Regions from separate parts of the Streptomyces sp. NPDC091287 genome, predicted to be linked through region 1. Evidence: riboswitches for the same ligand, from Rfam matches in the RefSeq annotation. Region 1 holds a riboswitch; the other holds the start of a gene.
What was found. Region 1 has a riboswitch for glycine ahead of gcvT (glycine cleavage system aminomethyltransferase GcvT). Riboswitches for the same ligand answer to the same signal wherever they lie in the genome.
Positions count from the first base shown of each region.

Region 2: it holds a riboswitch for glycine, as region 1 does, so the genes downstream of both, gcvP (aminomethyl-transferring glycine dehydrogenase) here and gcvT (glycine cleavage system aminomethyltransferase GcvT) in region 1, are expected to answer to the same signal.

Region 1 is NZ_JBIVUV010000035.1:7,253-11,954, reverse strand. It holds gene ACIQRW_RS37240 (enhanced serine sensitivity protein SseB) at 143-913, opposite strand; gene ACIQRW_RS37235 (AAA family ATPase) at 984-1,676, opposite strand; glycine riboswitch at 1,852-1,949, shown strand; gene gcvT (glycine cleavage system aminomethyltransferase GcvT) at 2,124-3,248, shown strand; gene gcvH (glycine cleavage system protein GcvH) at 3,392-3,769, shown strand; gene glyA (serine hydroxymethyltransferase) at 3,789-4,702, shown strand, end outside.
Region 2 is NZ_JBIVUV010000030.1:60,874-65,575, reverse strand. It holds gene ACIQRW_RS36215 (DNA polymerase IV) at 1-1,262, shown strand, start outside; gene ACIQRW_RS36210 (PRC-barrel domain-containing protein) at 1,184-1,555, opposite strand; glycine riboswitch at 1,688-1,785, shown strand; gene gcvP (aminomethyl-transferring glycine dehydrogenase) at 1,979-4,702, shown strand, end outside.

The DNA.
Region 1 (4,702 bases):
GTCGCGTTCGCGCCACCGCTCCCGGGCACACGGGAGCGACCACGCCATCAAACCAGCTTATGCGCCGATTCTGGCACCGACTTGACGCCCTGGTCCGGCGGTGCCCGGTCCCGTCGCCGTCAGTGGTCCTCGCGGCGGTGGATCAGTGGCCCTCGCGCCGGTAGAACGGGCGCACTTTCTCCCGCATCCAGTCGCCGACGAGGTCCTCCGCCACATCCAGCAGGACCAGGTTGACCGGCCAGGGCACCTGGACCCGGCCGAGCGCGCGGCCGATGGCGTCCATGGGCGCGCTCTGTCCCGCGCCGTCCCAGGTGACGAACTCGACGCCGACGAAGAGGACCGGGTCGCCGCCCTCGATGCTGGCCAGCGCCCGGCGTGCGGTGCTCACCACTCCGGTGGCCCCGAACTCCTCGGAGACCGCGGTGAGGAAGTCGACCGGGTCGTGCTGCCAGTCCGGCTCGAACAGCCGGACCCGGCCGCCGGTGGCGGGCCCGTCCAGGGCGGTGCGGCCGGCCCGGCAGAGCTCGGCGACGGCGGGCGGCGGAAGCGGTATGCCGACCGCGCCGCCCGGATTGACGGCGATGCCGACCTGTGGGGGCAGGCCCCGGGCGAAGTCGCGGGCGGGCGCGACGGTGAAGGACATGTGGCTGCCGACGCAGCTGAGGAACTGGGCCTCGGAGCTGAAGACGGGGACGAAGGCCGCGCCGTCGATCTCCATCATCGGCAGGTCGAGGTCCGCGCTGGCGGGGGTGCCGCCGTTCGGCAGCGGCACCCAGACGGAGCTGCGGCCGAGCACCTCGACGAGGCGGCCGCCCGCGTCGGGGACGCCGAGCGAGGCCGTCAGCACCTCTTCGAGCTCGTTGGCGGGCCACCCCTGCTGGGGGTGTGCCGGTGCGGGTGCCGGAATGTCCACTGCCTCTGTGCCCTCTCTCCACCGCCTCGGCCGCGCCCGGCGGCCTCTGCTCCGGCCAGCACCTTAACGGTCAGCGGGCGGTGGAAGCCTCGTCGGCCGTGAAGGAGATCCGGCCGAGCGCTCCCGCGGCCTCGCGGTCCAGCAGCACCGCGGAGGTGCAGCCGGCGGGCAGCAGCCCCTGTTCGGTGTCGCGGAGCAGCCGGGCGACCGCGTGCCGGTGGCGGGCGAAGGCGTAGCCGGAGACGCCGCGCCCACGCTCGCGCTGTCCCTGCCGCGCCACCTCGGGTGTCACGTCGAGCAGGATCAGATGGAGGGTGCGGCCCCGGCTCTCGGCGTGCCGGGCGAGCCAGCGGCGTACCCAGGTCTGGGTGCCGCAGTCGTGCACGACGACGGATTCACCGGAGCGCAGGGCGCTCCAGAGGCCGAGGTAGTGCGCGGCGCGGACCAGGGGGCGGTAGAGGGCGTAGGGCAGTAAACGGGGCAGGGCGGCGGCCCAGCTGTCGCGGGTGTTCTGGGAGTCGATGGCGCGGCCCTGCGCGGCCCGCCGGATGAGGGTCGACTTCCCGCTGCCGGGGAGCCCGGAGACCACGACGACGTCACCGGCGGTGAGGTCGAGGCTGTACGGGCCGCAGGCGGTGCGCCCGCGCAGGTCGCGTACCACCGGAGCGCCTCCCGTCAGCAGCTCCCGCGCGGGAGCGCCGGGCTGTGCGGGCATCGCGCCGTGCGCGACCCCCGCGGTCGGTGCCGACCGCTGCAACGTCATCGCCCATCCCCCTGCCGTCGTGTCCCCCACGCCTGCCCCTGAAGTGTAAAGAAAAGGCAATGAGGCACAACCGTGTCAGGGCCTGTTGTAGCCGTATTCACCTGCGTGGGGACCGGGCCCCCCACTCTCCCCCAATGCATGCGATGATGACCCCGCCAACTGCATACCGGCCGTTCGAATCCGCGCGGGAGAGTTCCGGCCACAGTGTGAGCCGGGCGCCGAAGGAGCAAGATCCTCCCTTGAATCTCTCAGGCCCCGTACCGCGTGGATGAGGCAGATCTGAAAAGCGAGCCGTTCCGCGGCTCCACCCAAGGTGCAAGCCGAGCCCCCTGATCCGGGGCGCCCTCCAGGGGCATACCCCGTCGGGGGCTATCGGCGAACCTCTCAGGTTCCGATGACAGATGGGGAGGATTCGTCCTGACGTCGTCATGCCCTGGAGCCGTATCCATGAGCACTGCCCCCCGTCTTACCGCCCTCGACGCACTGCACCGCTCGCTCGGCGCCACCATGACCGACTTCGCGGGCTGGGACATGCCCCTGCGGTACGCCAGTGAGCGCGACGAGCACAACGCCGTACGCACCCGGGCCGGACTCTTCGACCTGTCGCACATGGGCGAGATCACCGTCACCGGGCCCGGGGCCGCCGCCTTCCTGAGCTACGCGCTGGTGGGCAACATCGCCACCGTCGGCAACGGCCGGGCCCGCTACACGATGATCGTCCAGGAGGACGGCGGGATCGTGGACGACCTGATCGTCTACCGCCTGGGCGAGACCGAGGCCCCCGAATACATGGTCGTCGCCAACGCGGGCAACGCGCAGATCGTCCTGGACGCGCTGACCGCCCGGGTCGGCGGCTTCGACGCCGAGGTGCGCGACGACCGGGACGCGTACGCGCTGCTCGCGGTCCAGGGGCCCGAGTCGCCCGCCATCATGAAGGCCGTCACCGACGCCGACCTGGACGGGCTGAAGTACTACGCGGGCCTGCCGGGCACGGTCGCCGGGGTCCCGGCGCTCATCGCCCGTACCGGCTACACCGGCGAGGACGGCTTCGAGCTGTTCGTGGCGCCCGAGCACGCCGAGCAGCTGTGGCGGGCGCTGACCGAGGCCGGCTCCCCGCACGGCCTGATCCCCTGCGGGCTCTCCTGCCGGGACACGCTGCGCCTGGAGGCGGGCATGCCGCTGTACGGGCACGAGCTGACGACCGCGCTCACCCCGTTCGACGCGGGTCTGGGCCGGGTCGTGAAGTTCGAGAAGGAGGGCGACTTCGTCGGGCGCGAGGCCCTGACCGCCGCCGCCGAGCGCGCCGAGACCGCCCCGCCGCGCAAGCTGGTGGGCCTGATCGCCGAGGGCCGCCGGGTCCCGCGCGCCGGTTTCCCGGTCGTCGCCGACGGCAAGGTGATCGGCGAGGTCACCTCCGGCGCCCCGTCCCCGACGCTGGGCAAGCCGATCGCCATGGCCTACGTGGACGCGGCCTTCGCGGCCCCGGGCACCGAGGGCGTGGGCGTGGACATCCGCGGCACGCACGAGCCGTACGAGGTCGTCGCGCTGCCGTTCTACAAGCGCCAGAAGTGACGTCCCGGGAGAATCCGGGCCTTCTCACCGCGTGCGGGCATCACGCTCACCGCGTGCGGGCGTCACGCGAGTGACGTACCTCCGTCTCACACCGTAAGACCACCGTTCATCAGCACTCCCCCGCGTACAGGAGAATTCAGGTCATGAGCAACCCCCAGCAGCTGCGGTACAGCAAGGAGCACGAGTGGCTGTCGGCCCTCGAGGACGGCGTGGCCACCATCGGCATCACGGAGTACGCGGCCAACGCGCTCGGTGACGTCGTCTACGCCCAGCTTCCGGAGGTCGGCGACACGGTGACCGCGGGCGAGACCTGCGGCGAACTGGAGTCGACCAAGTCCGTCAGCGATCTGTACTCGCCGGTGACCGGTGAGGTGACGGCGGCCAACCAGGACGTCGTGGACGACCCCTCGCTGGTGAACTCCGCTCCCTTCGAGGGCGGCTGGCTGTTCAAGGTGCGCGTCGCGGAGGAGCCGGCCGATCTGCTCTCCGCCGACGAGTACACCGCGTTCTCCGGCAACTGAGACCTTAAGGGACCCCCTGATGTCGCTTCTGAACTCCTCCCTCCACGAGCTGGACCCGGACGTCGCCGCCGCCGTCGACGCCGAGCTCCACCGTCAGCAGTCCACCCTCGAAATGATCGCCTCGGAGAACTTCGCTCCGGTCGCCGTCATGGAGGCACAGGGCTCCGTCCTCACCAACAAGTACGCCGAGGGCTACCCGGGCCGCCGCTACTACGGCGGCTGTGAGCACGTCGACGTCGTCGAGCAGATCGCGATCGACCGGATCAAGGCCCTGTTCGGCGCCGAGGCCGCGAACGTGCAGCCGCACTCCGGCGCCCAGGCGAACGCCGCCGCGATGTTCGCGCTGCTGAAGCCGGGCGACACGATCATGGGCCTGAACCTGGCCCACGGCGGTCACCTGACCCACGGCATGAAGATCAACTTCTCCGGCAAGCTCTACAACGTGGTCCCGTACCACGTCGACGAGAGCGGCATCGTGGACATGGAGGAGGTCGAGCGCCTCGCCAAGGAGTCCCAGCCGAAGCTGATCGTGGCCGGCTGGTCCGCCTACCCGCGCCAGCTGGACTTCGCCGCCTTCCGCCGCATCGCGGACGAGGTCGGCGCGTACCTGATGGTCGACATGGCGCACTTCGCGGGCCTGGTCGCGGCCGGTCTGCACCCCAACCCGGTGCCGCACGCCCATGTCGTCACCACCACCACGCACAAGACCCTCGGCGGTCCGCGCGGCGGCGTGATCCTCTCCACCCAGGAGCTCGCCAAGAAGATCAACTCCGCGGTCTTCCCGGGCCAGCAGGGCGGCCCGTTGGAGCACGTGATCGCGGCCAAGGCGGTCTCGTTCAAGATCGCGGCGGGCGAGGAGTTCAAGGAGCGCCAGCAGCGCACCCTGGACGGCGCGCGGATCCTGGCCGAGCGCCTGGTCCAGCCGGACGTCAC
Region 2 (4,702 bases), on a different contig from region 1:
GGCTCGCACCGAACGCCGCCTACCTGGTGCCTCGCTTCTCGCTGTACCGGACGGTGAGCGACCAGGTGATGGAGCTCCTGGGGCGGCTGTCGCCCCTGGTGGAGCCGCTCAGCCTGGACGAGGCCTTCGTGGACCTGGAGGCCGGCGGGACGGCCGACGACGCGGCGTCGGCCCGTGCGACGGGTGAAGGACTGCGGACGGCCATCCGCGCGGTGACCGGCCTCAGCGGATCCGTCGGGCTGGCCGATTCCAAGATGCTCGCCAAGATCGCCTCCGAGGAGGCCAAGCCCGACGGACTGCTGCTCATCGAGCCCGGCACCGAGCGTGAGCTGCTCGCCCCCAGGTCCGTGCGCATCCTGCCGGGGGTCGGCCCGGCCACCGGCGACCACCTCAGACGCGCCGGGATGACCACCGTCCACGATCTGGCCGAGGCGGGCGAGGCGGAACTCGTACGGCTGGTCGGCAAGGCCCACGGCCACGGGCTCTACCGGATGGCGCTGGGGCTCGACGACCGGCCGGTGGTCGCCGAGCGGGACGCCAAGTCCGTATCGGTGGAGGACACCTTCGACGTGGACCTGCACGACCGGGTGCGGGTGCGGGCCGAGGTGGAGCGGCTGGCCGTCCGGTGCGTGGAGCGGCTGCGCGCCGCCGACCGGTCGGGCCGCACGGTGGTGCTGAAGGTGCGCCGCTACGACTTCTCCACGCTGACCCGCTCCGAGACGCTCAGAGGCCCCACGGACGACCCCACAGTGGTCCGTGAGGCGGCGGGGCGGCTGCTGGAGTCCGTCGACACCACGGGGGGCGTACGGCTGCTGGGGGTCGGTGTGACGGGGCTGGCCGACTACACCCAGGAGGACCTGTTCGCCCAGGCCGCCGACGCCCGGGAGCTCGCTCAACGGGCCCAGGAGGAGCACCGGGCGCCGGGGGAGGGCGAGGAGGAGAACGTGGCGGCCGAGCCCGAGCCGGACAGCGCGGAACTGCTCGCCGCGCGGCGCTGGCCCGCCGGGCACGACGTGCACCACGAGGAGCACGGGCACGGCTGGGTGCAGGGGAGTGGCGTGGGCCGCGTCACCGTCCGGTTCGAGGAGCCGTGGAGCGCACCCGGCCGGGTGCTGACGTTCCGCATCGACGACCCGCTGCTGCGGCCCGCCGACCCGCTGCCGCTCGTCCGTGACGCGGCCGACTACTCCTCCTGGCCCGCCAGCCTGCCGAAGTCCCGGTCGGGCGCCGACTGCTCCGAGGGTGGGGAGTCCAGCCCGTAATGGCGGTAGAGCTGCAGTTCCTGCTCGGGCGAGAGGTGCCGGCCGACGCCGAAGTCCGGCGCGCCCTTGATCAAGGCGCGGTCGAAGGGGACGCGCAGCGCGTCCTCGACGAATTCGCTGGGCTCCAGGGGGACGAAGGCGTCCCTGCTGAACAGGCCGGTGCGGACGGCCGCCCACTCGGGCACGCCCGTCGCGTCGTCGAGATAGACCTCATCCACCGTTCCGATCTTGGCGCCCTTGCGATCGAATGCCTTGCGGCCGATCAGGCGGCGCGGATCGATATCGGTCTGCACGGTGCCTCCCACTGGTCGCAACTGCTCAGGGTGGACGCTGTCGCTCCACCAGCACCACACAAGTGCAGATCCGTGGCGTCGGCCACTCGAGAACTCCGGCGCAGTGGCCGCTGGTAGGCTGGCTGTGGCTGCTGACCCCGTGCGGGAGAGTCCTCCGGTGGAGAATCCGGAGGCGCCGAAGGAGCAACTCCTCCCCGGAATCTCTCAGGCCCCCGTACCGCACGGACGAGGTCACTCTGGAAAGCAGGGCGATTCCGTGCGGGCGCAGGCCCAGGCGGACTCGACCCTCACCGACGGTGAAAGTCGGCACGCCCCCGGGCGGGCCGGTGAAGCTCTCAGGTTGAGATGACAGAGGGGGAGGCCGTTCGGGCACCCGCGCCGTGGTGCCCCTCGCAGGTCGTGACAGACCAGGAGGCCTCCACCATGACCCCCCGTCGCACTCCGCTCTCCCAGCTGGAGCAGGGCATTCCGTTCGAGCAGCGCCACATAGGGCCCGACGCCGGAGCCCAGGCGAAGATGCTCGCCCAGGTCGGCTACGGCTCCCTGGACGAGCTCACCGCCGCCGCGGTGCCCGACGTGATCAAGAGCGCGGAGGCCCTGAACCTTCCCTCGGCGCGCACCGAGGCGGAGGTCCTGGCCGAGCTGCGGTCGCTGGCCGACCGCAACGAGGTGCTGGCCCCGATGATCGGCCTCGGCTACTACGGCACCTTCACGCCGCCCGTCATCCTGCGCAACGTCATGGAGAACCCCGCCTGGTACACGGCCTACACGCCGTACCAGCCGGAGATCTCCCAGGGCCGCCTGGAGGCCCTCCTCAACTTCCAGACGATGGTCGCCGAGCTGACCGGGCTGCCCACCTCCGGCGCCTCGCTGCTCGACGAGGGCACCGCGGCCGCCGAGGCGATGGCCCTCGCCCGGCGCGTCGGCAAGGTCAAGAAGGGCGTCTTCCTGGTCGACGCCGACACCCTGCCGCAGACCGTCGCGGTGATCGAGACCCGCGCCGAGCCCACCGGTGTCGAGGTCGTCGTCGCGGACCTGAGCGACGGCATCCCCGCCGAGATCGCCGAGCGCGGCGTCTTCGGCGTCCTGCTCCAGTACCCGGGCGCTTCCGGTGCCGTGCGCCCCATCGAGCCCGTCATCGAGCAGGCCCACGAGCTCGGCGCGATCGTCACCGTCGCCGCCGACCTGCTGGCCCTCACGCTGCTCACCTCGCCCGGCGCGCTCGGCGCCGACATCGCGGTCGGCACCACCCAGCGCTTCGGCGTCCCGATGGGCTTCGGCGGTCCGCACGCCGGCTTCATGGCGGTCCGCGAGAAGTTCGCCCGGTCCCTGCCCGGCCGCCTCGTCGGCGTCTCCGTCGACGCCGACGGCAACAAGGCCTACCGCTTGGCCCTCCAGACCCGCGAGCAGCACATCCGTCGCGAGAAGGCCACCAGCAACATCTGCACCGCGCAGGTCCTGCTCGCCGTCATGGCCGGGATGTACGCGGTCTACCACGGCCCCGACGGGCTGCGGACGATCGCCCGGCGCACCCACCGCTTCGCCGCGATCCTGGCCGACGGACTGCGGAGTGCCGGCGTCGACGTCGTGCACGGCGCGTTCTTCGACACCCTGACCGTGCGCGTCCCCGGAAAGGCCGCGGCCGTCGTCGCGGACGCCCGGGAGCGCGGCGTCAACCTCCGCCTCGTCGACGCCGGCCAGGTCTCCATCGCCTGCGACGAGACCACCACCCGTGCGCAGATCTCCGCCGTCTGGGCCGCCTTCGGCGCCGAGGGCGACATCGAGGCGCTGGACGCGACGGTCGCCGACGCGCTGCCCGAGGGGCTGCTGCGCTCCGACGACATCCTGACCCACCCGGTCTTCCACCAGCACCGCTCCGAGACCGCGATGCTGCGCTACCTGCGCAAGCTCGCCGACCGCGACTACGCGCTGGACCGCGGCATGATCCCGCTCGGCTCCTGCACCATGAAGCTGAACGCGACCGCCGAGATGGAGTCGATCACCTGGCCCGAGTTCGGCGCGCTGCACCCCTTCGCCCCGGCCGACCAGGCGCAGGGCTTCCTCTCCCTCATCCGTGAGCTGGAGGAGCGCCTCGCCGAGGTCACCGGCTACGACGCGGTGTCCCTCCAGCCCAACGCCGGCTCCCAGGGCGAGTTCGCGGGACTGCTGGCCGTCCGCGCGTACCACCGGGCCAACGGCGACGACCAGCGCACCGTCTGCCTCATCCCGTCCTCCGCGCACGGCACCAACGCCGCCAGCGCCGTCATGGCGGGCATGAAGGTCGTCGTGGTGAAGACCGCCGACGACGGCGAGGTCGACATCGCGGACCTGCGCGCCAAGATCGAGCAGCACCGCGACGAGCTGGCCGTGCTCATGATCACCTACCCGTCCACGCACGGGGTGTTCGAGGAGCACGTCGCCGAGATCTGCGGCGAGGTGCACGACGCGGGTGGCCAGGTCTACGTCGACGGCGCCAACCTCAACGCGCTGGTCGGGCTCGCCAAGCCCGGCAAGTTCGGCGGCGACGTCTCGCACCTGAACCTGCACAAGACCTTCTGCATCCCGCACGGCGGCGGCGGCCCCGGCGTCGGCCCGGTCGGTGTCCGCGCGCACCTCGCCCCGTACCTCCCCAACCACCCCCTCCAGCCCGCCGCGGGTCCGGAGACCGGTGTGGGCCCGATCTCGGCCGCCCCGTGGGGCTCGGCGGGCATTCTGCCGATCTCGTGGGCGTACGTCCGTCTGATGGGCGGCGAGGGGCTCAAGCGGGCCACGCAGGTCGCCGTGCTGGCCGCGAACTACATCGCCAAGCGCCTGGAGCCGCACTTCCCGATCCTGTACAACGGCCCGGCCGGCCTCGTCGCGCACGAGTGCATCGTGGACCTGCGCCCGATCTCCAAGGCGACCGGCGTCTCCATCGACGACGTGGCCAAGCGCCTGATCGACTACGGCTTCCACTCGCCGACCATGTCGTTCCCGGTGGCCGGCACGCTGATGATCGAGCCGACGGAGAGCGAGAACCTCGCGGAGCTCGACCGGTTCTGCGACACCATGATCGCGATCCGCGCCGAGATCGAGAAGGTCGCCTCGGGGGAGTGGAGCCAGGACGACAACCCGCTGAGCAACGCCCCGCACACCGCGGCCGCGCTC